DNA from 2 places in the Vagococcus zengguangii genome. Region 1 is predicted to be linked to the other one. Evidence: predicted binding sites of a transcription regulator. Region 1 holds the regulator's gene; the other holds the start of a gene.
The links. Region 1 encodes NrdR, which represses ribonucleotide reductase genes. Its sites were predicted from a motif close to ACACNATATATNGTGT; they were not measured.
Positions count from the first base shown of each region.

Region 2: nrdH (glutaredoxin-like protein NrdH) is a predicted target of NrdR. The motif match lies at 1,717-1,732, and genes of this name have one in related genera.

Region 1 is NZ_CP039712.1:686,728-691,523, forward strand. It holds gene mutM (DNA-formamidopyrimidine glycosylase) at 1-320, shown strand, start outside; gene coaE (dephospho-CoA kinase) at 333-935, shown strand; gene nrdR (transcriptional regulator NrdR) at 1,050-1,538, shown strand; gene FA707_RS03315 (replication initiation and membrane attachment family protein) at 1,549-2,955, shown strand; gene dnaI (primosomal protein DnaI) at 2,955-3,884, shown strand; gene FA707_RS03325 (YceD family protein) at 3,981-4,541, shown strand; gene rpmF (50S ribosomal protein L32) at 4,606-4,788, shown strand.
Region 2 is NZ_CP039712.1:474,612-479,407, reverse strand. It holds gene FA707_RS02295 (YhgE/Pip domain-containing protein) at 1-941, opposite strand, end outside; gene FA707_RS02290 (RrF2 family transcriptional regulator) at 956-1,426, opposite strand; gene nrdH (glutaredoxin-like protein NrdH) at 1,807-2,034, shown strand; gene nrdI (class Ib ribonucleoside-diphosphate reductase assembly flavoprotein NrdI) at 2,036-2,416, shown strand; gene nrdE (class 1b ribonucleoside-diphosphate reductase subunit alpha) at 2,394-4,556, shown strand; gene nrdF (class 1b ribonucleoside-diphosphate reductase subunit beta) at 4,572-4,796, shown strand, end outside.

The sequences.
Region 1 (4,796 bases):
TAGGTAATATTTATGTTGATGAAGCGTTATTTGAAGCGAAAATTCATCCGGAACAACCAGCTGATTCGTTAACACCAACCGAAGTGGTACACTTATATCAAAGTATAATCGACGTGTTAGCACGTGCCGTTGAAGCTGGTGGTACCACGATTCGCACGTATAAAAATGCCTTGGGAGAGGCTGGTAAATTCCAAGTATCATTAAACGCATACGGCTTAACAGGTGAACCATGCCGACGTTGCGGGACAGCGATTATTAAAACGAAAGTCGCTCAACGTGGTACACATTTTTGCCCTAATTGTCAAAAAATTCATCGTTAAAGGAGTGAGACTATGACGTTTGTATTAGGGTTAACGGGTGGTATTTCGACAGGGAAATCTACGGTTAGCCAAATGTTCAGCGCACAACAAATACCCGTAATTGATGCTGATTTAATTGCCCGTGAAGTTGTGGAACCAGGTACCACAGGGTTAAAAAAAATTACAGAAGTATTTGGTCAGACTGTGTTACAAGCAGATGGGAGTTTGCATCGCAAAAAATTGGGGGAACTAGTTTTCTCGAGTCCAGAGAAGTTGGCTCAATTAAACGACATTCTAGGATTAGAAATTAGACAAGTTATTTTAGCGCGAATTGATGCGTTTAAAAAGCTAGCAGTACCATTAGTAGTGGTAGATATTCCATTATTATACGAGAGTGGCTATGAAGCTATTATGGACGCGGTGATGGTCGTATATGTGCCCCAAGAGCTGCAATTAGACCGACTGATGAAACGTGACCACCTAACCCCAGAGCAAGCTCAGGCGCGCTTAGAAAGCCAATGGCCCATTGATAGTAAAAAAGAACGCGCGGATATTTTAATCGATAATAGTGGTTCAATCACCGAAACTAAAAATCAAGTAGACAACTGGTTACAAAAAAATAGAGAAACCTTATAAAATAAGGGATTTTGAACTATACCAACAACCGGAAATCATGGTACAATGAAGACAGTTAAATAGTAAATAATCATGTTTATTATAGATAAAATAATCTAAATTGAGGTGAAAAAAATGCAATGTCCAAAATGTCAGTATAATGGTTCACGTGTGGTTGATAGTCGTCCCTCTGATGAAAATCGTGCGATTCGCAGAAGACGTGAGTGTGAAAGTTGTGGCTTTCGCTTCACAACCTTTGAAAGAATTGAAGCAACGCCGGTGTTAGTCATTAAAAAAGATGGTAAACGCGAAGAATTTAATCGCGAAAAAATCTTACGTGGCCTAATTCGTTCGGCCGAAAAACGTCCAGTTTCGTTGGAACAGATGGAAAACGTCGTGGATAAAGTAGAAAATCGTGTGCGTTCATTAGGCGAAAATGAAGTGCCAACTACCTTGATTGGTGAATATGTGATGGAATATTTAGTTGATTTAGATGAAATTGCTTATATTCGATTCGCAAGTGTTTATCGTCAATTTAAAGACGTAAGTGTCTTTATTGAAGAAATGCAAGAAATGGTTAATAAGGGGCAAGAAGAAGCGCCTCCAGAAACCGCAACAGAGTAGGGGATGTAGTATGAAAGATAACGGACGAGAATTGAAGGCAAAAGACACCTTCTTTGTTCAACTAACAGAATTAATTTCTGAGGTGGATTTAAAAGTTTTAAATACGCTGTATCGTCCATTACTTGGCAGTAAAGCGTTTGGCTTGTACAACGCGCTTTACTTGATGACACCTAACTATCCGTTTGAAAGTTTTGAAACGTTTCATGCTGATTTATTTTCTGAATGTGATTTAGGTCGGATTGATTTTTTAGAAGCACGTAAGAAGCTAGAAGCACTAGGCTTATTACGTGTGTTTGTGAAGCAAGAGGATGAAGCTCAAACGTATATGTATCGTGTTGAAAAACCCATGAGCTACTATGCTTTTTTAAAAGATGACATGTTGTCATTAATGCTGTTAGATCGGGTAGGACAAAGGCGATTTGAACGCTTGATGCAAGAAATTCCTCAGCGTGCACAATTACCAGATGGATATGTCGAAACCACGCATCAATTTGTTGATGTGTATCAACCAAGTCGCATAGGTGTTTCAGCAAAACCTGAAGTGATTAAGACAGTCCAACAAACACTTTCACAAAGTCAGAAAAAACAATTTATATATCCTGAAACTTTTGATTGGATGCATTTTGAACAGTTAATGGCACGCTATCACTTGGCAGATGGCCACTTGTTGACAGTTAAAGATGAATTGTTAGCTATTCATCAACAATATGGCTTTGACGAGATGACGCTACGAAATTATTTAGCCAATTACATTGACTACACAACCAATCAAATTGAGTTGAAGAAATTTAAGTATGCGCTAGTTAATCGGCCAGCAACGCCTTCAAAAGAACAAAGAAATCAGGCGTCAACTAGTGAGCAAGTAACGCTTCAAGTAGAGGCACAACCAGCGCTTGCGACTGGTATGGAAGCTTTAAATGAGCAAGAGCGCGCCCTTGTTTACTCAAGCAATGAATACGCCCCTATGGAGTTTTTAGAAGCTATTAAGGCAGATAAAAAAGGTTCGGTTGTGATTACTGAACGTTGGGCAATTGAAAAACTAGTGAAGCAATCTGGCTTACCTAATAATGTGATTAATATTTTAATTCATTATTTACTGTCAGTTCAAAACAAGCCCACCTTTGAAGAAATTACTGCCTTTAAAATAGCGAATGATTGGTCTCAATCAGGTGTTAAAACACCGGTTGATGCACTTATCCGCACAAAAAAAACGTATCAAGAAAAGCAACATAAAAATCAAAATCAAGCGATCCAATACAATAATAAGTCTTATAATAATAAACCTGTTCGTAAAGAAACTTTACCGGATTGGGTTAATAAAGAAGTAAAAGAGACTAAAATGTCTTCTGAAAAACAAGCGTTAATGCGTGAAAAATTACGTCAGATGCGCCAAAAGGGAAAAGATGGTGAGAAATAATGGGAAATCTAGGCGATGAAATGAAAAAAGTCATTCAACAAAACGCCTGGCAAGATCGGTATCAACATTTAATTGATACTGTCATGCAGGACCGCTATGTTCAACAATTTTTGTTGGAACATCAAGAGAAAATTACAGATGAATTACTTGAGAAAAGTTATGCTAAATTATATGAATTTGTCCAAGAAAGACGAAAATATGACGAAGGTAATCCTTCCATGATAGCGCCTGGTTATGAGCCACAACTATTTCTTAATTATCGTTCCATTGATGTGACGTATGTACCAACGAAAGAATTGTTGGCCAAACAAGAAGCTGATGCGATTAAACGCCGTGTTAAAGCAATTGATATTCCTAAGGATGTTCGTGAAGCAACCTTTGACGATTTTGAGTTAACGGATGAACGTGAATATGCCTATCTTGAGTGTGTGGATTTTGTGAATCATTATATCGAACAACCTAAAGTCTTTCGACAAGGATTATATTTACAAGGCTCATTTGGTGTGGGGAAAACCTATTTACTAGGCGCTATCGCGAATGAATTAGCGCAATCTGGCTTTCATACAACGTTGATTCATTTTCCAACCTTTGCTGTTGAAATGAAACAAGCAATTGGTAACAATTCATTAAATGACAAGCTAGAAGAAGTGAAGAAAGCCCCCATTCTAATGATCGATGATATCGGAGCAGATTCAATGAGTGCGTGGATTCGTGACGATATTTTAGGGGTTATTTTACAATACCGTATGCAAGAACAATTACCAACCTTTTTTAGCTCTAATTTTGATATGGAACAGTTGGAAAATCAACATTTACGCCAGTCACAACGCGGTGATGATGAGCCGTTGAAAGCTAAACGGATTATGGAACGCGTTAGATATTTGGCTAAAGAAATTAAGATGATAGGTATTAATCGTCGTATTCAATAAATTTATCACAATTCGTGAAGCTGTCAAGAAAATTTCATTGACAAAGATTTGACTAGCTAGTATAATAATTTTTGTTGCGCAAGGAGAGTGGAAACAGTGAAATGGTCATTAATGGAACTAAGACGTTATAAAGACGAACCCTTAGTAATAGACACAACAATTGAATTAGCCGATACGTTATTAAAACGTGACGAAACAATTTTAGCTGTTGGACCAGCCAGAGTGGTAGGAACGATGAATGTTGAACCGCGCGAGTATATTGCACAAGTTCAAGTTGATGTCGTGTTAACTTTACCATCAAGTCGCTCACTTCAGCCAGTTGAATATCCAATGTCAATCGCATTCGATGAAATCTATATGACTCCAGAAGAATACGCATTGGTTAAAGGAACAGACGGCTACGAACATGCTATCGTTTTAGATAGCACAACTATCGATTTGCGCGAAGCAATTGAGGACTATATTTTGCTGAATATTCCGTTACAGGTATTAACGGAAGAAGAAATGGCTTCTGATGATTTACCAAGTGGTGATTCATGGACAATTATGTCTGAAGAAGATTATTTATATCAACAAATGGAAACTCAAGCCCAAACAATTGATCCTCGTCTTGCAAAATTATCAGCTTTGTTAGATAATAACGAAGAATCTGAATAATCGTAAGATTGGAATAGATTTACTGCTTCGGCAGTAAAAATGAGTTAAGGAGGTGTAGTTCAAGATGGCAGTACCTGCAAGAAGAACTTCAAAAGCTAAAAAAGCAAAACGTCGTACTCACTACAAATTATCAGTACCTGGAATGAGCACATGCTCAAACTGTGGCGAAATGAAACGCAGCCACCATGTATGTCCTGAATGTGGTCAATATGATGGAAAAGATGTTGTAAACACAACAGCTGAATAATACATTTT
Region 2 (4,796 bases), 210 kb from region 1:
ATAATCTTTAAGCCTTTTTTAGATGTATCAACTGCTTTATTTAACGTTTCGACGATCTTGTCAAACTCTTCGTCAATCGTTTTAATTTGCTTACCAGCCTCTTTTATTTGGTCAGTTTTGCCTTGAAGGGTGACAACTAATTCTCCAACTTTTTTTAGTTCTGGCAATTTTTTATTTAATTCGACTAACTTATCGCCTACTTCATTTACTTTTGGTAAATAATCCACCACTTCATTGGCTTTATCTAGTTTTTCTTTATATTCTGGAAACTTATCATTTAGTTCCGTAATTTTTTTAGTGTAGCCATCAATTTCATCTAAATGCTCATCTGCCAATAATATTTTACTTGTCACCTTATTTAAGGTAGGCAGTCCTTCATCGATTTTGTAACCTGCTTGATTCAAGGTCTCAAAAACGGTTTTGCTAACTGTATCAATGAACTGAGTGGCAATCGTTGACTGAATAGCACTCGCTCCTTTTTCTGTTACTTTTGGCGCAATCGCATTAATTTTTTGATTCACACGATAATCAATTTCAGGTTTTTTAATGTCACCATTGACAAAACTAACCAAGTTTTTGGAAAAGTCGCTAGGAATGACAATTCCTGCATAATATTTTCCACTTTTAACACCCTTATCTAACTCAGCTTCTGATTTAACAAATTGCCAGGAAAAATTATCATTTTCTTTCAAATTTTTCAGCATTTCATCGCCAATATTGACCGATTTGTCCATTACCTCTGCACGTTTATCTTCTGAGTAAATCGCTACTTTAATATCTCCCGTACTTGAATACGGATCCCATAAAGCTGCAATATTAAACCATGCATATAATGAAGGAATAACCATTAAAGCCATGATCAACATTAACGTTAATTTATTTTGATAAACACGATGCCAATCTAGGCGATACAATTCAAATACTTTTTTCAATCGCTTCATACAAAATCCTTCCCTTACTCTATATTCCAATCATGGAAAGCCACTGTTTTCCCATCACCAAATACTTCACTCATTATTTTTTCAACACTAATCGTTTTTAAATATAAAATCCACTTGAAATCAGCTTCACGAAAATATTTTGCAATAACTTGATGACCTTCTTGCGCTTGTTCCCCAAAGTTATCAAAGGTATTTTCTAGTAACCCAGAGTTTGTTAATGAGCAAAAGTCCCCCTCAATTGCTGATACGACATCATATAAACTAATGTCAGCTAAAGACTTGTCTAACCTAAAACCACCACTATTACCCGTTGCGCCTGATATGAGTTTAGCTACCACTAGTTTTCTCAACAATTTTTGAACATAACTTTTAGATAAATTTAATTTTTGATAAATACTTTCCGATGACAATGCTATTTCAGGTTCTTGTGTAGCAAGTAAGGCTACCACTGCAATAGCTTGTTCAGTTGCAGATGTTAATTTCATTTTCTCGCCTTCATTATAGATTTTTTTATCTACAATGATTATAGACTTTTTTTATCCACAATGCAACTGTTTATTTTCAAGAAAAATTCATTTTTTATTTTCAACAACAACATCTTGGGGTCATGTGTCATATTTTGTACAATTTTCCGACTCATTTATTACCATTTTTAGATTAATCTCATTCACTTATCCCCATGTAAATCGACAAGAAAGCACGCTATCTTACCTTTTACGGGACTTTTCCACATTATCCACAAAACACAAAACATAGTATTTACCGAACGTTCGGAACACAATATGTTGTGTTTTTCCTTTGACTTTTATTCTAAAGGCGGTATACTTATTATTATCAAAAGAAAAAAGCGCGGAGGTAACCACACATGAATGAATTAACTTTATATACTAAAAATAACTGTCCTCAATGTAAAATGACAAAACGTTTCTTAAGCGAACAACGTTTATCATATAACGAAATCAATATCGATGACGAACCACAATATATTGATTGGTTGAAAGAACAAGGACATCGTTCAGTCCCAGTATTAACTAACAATGCTGTAACAATCGTTGGTTTCCGACCTGATCAATTACGCGCATTGGCGGTTTAAAATGAAACTTGTCTATTTTACCTTAACTGGGCAAACACGTCGCTTCATTAAGAAACTAGACTTTCCTTCATTTGAAATTGATCCGACCAACCCATTTACAGAATTGAATGAACCTTATATTATAGTCGTTCCTACTTATGACGAAGACGTTACGGAAGTAGTGAACGATTTTATTGAGTACAAAAGCAATCGTCAAAATATTCTTGGTGTCGCAGGTGGTGGTAACCGAAACTTTGCGGACCTTTTTATTTTTACCGCCAAAGATTTGGCACGAGATTACAACATCCCGCTCCTATTCGAGTTCGAATTTAGTGGAACAGACGAGGATGTCAAAAACTTTAAGAAAGTAGTGAAGGAAATTGAGTCTAAAAGAACTGAATAACGTTACTTATTTTGAACTGAATAACGAAATCAATCGTCCTGTTAATGGTCAAATCCCATTAAATAAGGATAAAGAAGCTTTGGATGCTTTCTTTAAAGAAAATGTTGAACCAAATACGATGACATTCAATACAGTTGCTGAAAAAATCAACTATTTAATCGAGCACGACTTCATTGAGTCTGAATTTATCGAGAAGTATTCAATGGACTTCATTGCTTCATTATATGACTATCTATTTGCACAAAACTTTACGTTCAAGTCATTTATGGCTGCCTATAAATTTTACTCTCAATACGCTTTAAAGAGCAACGATGGCTCAATGTATTTAGAACGTTACGAAGACCGTGTGGCTTTTAACGCGTTGTACTTCGCTGATGGTAACGAAGACTTAGCAATGAGCTTAGCAGAAGAAATGATTTACCAACGCTATCAACCAGCCACACCATCATTCTTAAATGCTGGTCGTAAACGTCGTGGTGAATTAGTTTCTTGTTTCTTATTACAATTAACTGATGATATGAACAGTATCGGACGTGGTATCAACAGTGCCCTTCAATTATCACGTATTGGCGGTGGGGTTGGAATTTCACTTTCTAACTTACGTGAAGCTGGCGCACCAATCAAAGGCTTTGAAGGTGCAGCTAGTGGCGTTGTTCCCGTTATGAAATTATTTGAAGATAGCTTCAGCTACTCAAATCAATTAGGTCAACGTCAAGGTGCCGGCGTGGTTTACTTAGATGTTTTCCATCCTGATATCGAAATGTTCCTATCAACTAAAAAAGAAAACGCCGACGAAAAAGTGCGCGTTAAAACACTTTCTTTAGGTTTAACAGTCCCTGATAAGTTTTACGAATTAACACGTAAAAATGAAGACATGTACTTATTTAGTCCGTACAGTATTGAACGTGAATATGGTGTTCCCTACTCATATATCGACATTACTGAAAAATACGACGAATTAGTCGCTAACCCTAACATTCGTAAAACTAAAATCAAAGCTCGTGATTTAGAAAACGAAATTAGTAAATTACAACAAGAATCAGGTTATCCGTATATTATCAACATCGATGAAGCAAACCGTCAAAATCCAATCGATGGTAAAATCATCATGAGTAACTTATGTTCTGAAATTTTACAAGTGCAAACCCCTTCTGTATTGAACGACCGTCAAGAATACGAAGTCATGGGAACTGATATTAGCTGTAACTTAGGTTCAACTAATATTCCAAACTTAATGAACAGCCAAGACTTTGGTAAATCAGTGCGTACAATGACGCGTGCTTTAACGTTTATCACGGATGCTTCAAGTATTGACGCTGTGCCTTCAATCCAAAACGGAAATGCCTTAAATCATACGATTGGTTTAGGTGCGATGGGCTTACACTCGTACTTTGCTAAAAACCAAATGGCTTATGGCTCACCAGAATCCATTGAATTTACTGATGTTTACTTTAGCTTATTAAACTACTGGACTTTAGTTGAAAGTAACCAAATCGCTAAAGAACGTGGTCAATCATTCAACAATTTTGAAAAATCTGACTATGCATCAGGTAAGTACTTTGAACGCTACATTAATGCGCCAGTTTTACCACAATCAGACAAAGTCAAAGAACTATTTGAAGGAATCTTTATTCCTGATGCTGAGGCATGGCAAGCTTTAAGTGAAGCGGTCCAAACGGATGGTTTATACCACCAAAACCGCTTAGCTGTTGCACCTAATGGTTCGATTTCATATATCAATGATACAAGTGCAAGTATTCATCCAATTACGCGTTTAATCGAAGAGCGCCAAGAGAAAAAAATTGGGAAGATTTACTACCCTGCCCCATACTTAAGCAATGAAACATTGCCTTACTATACATCAGCTTATGATATGGATATGCGTCGTGTCATCGATGTTTATGCAGCTGCGCAAAAACACGTTGATCAAGGGATGAGTATGACCTTATTCATGCGTTCTGAATTACCAGAAGGATTATACGAATGGAAAACTGATACAAATAAACAAACGACACGTGACTTAAACATTTTACGTCACTACGCCTTCCATCAAGGAATTAAATCAATTTATTATGTCCGTACTTTCACTGAAGACGAAGAGGAAATCGGAAGCAATCAATGTGAAAGCTGTGTCATTTAGAGGAGGAATTGGACAATGAGTCGTGAAGAAACTTATTACGCTGCGATAAACTGGAACGCCATTGAAGACGTTATTGATAAATCAACTTGGGAAAAATTAACCGAGCAATTTTGGTTAGATACGCGTATCCCTCTTTCAAATGATTTAGACGACTGGCGCAAACTATCGCAACAAGAAAAAGATTTAGTCGGCTACGTATTTGGTGGGCTAACCCTTTTAGATACAGTACAATCTGAAAGT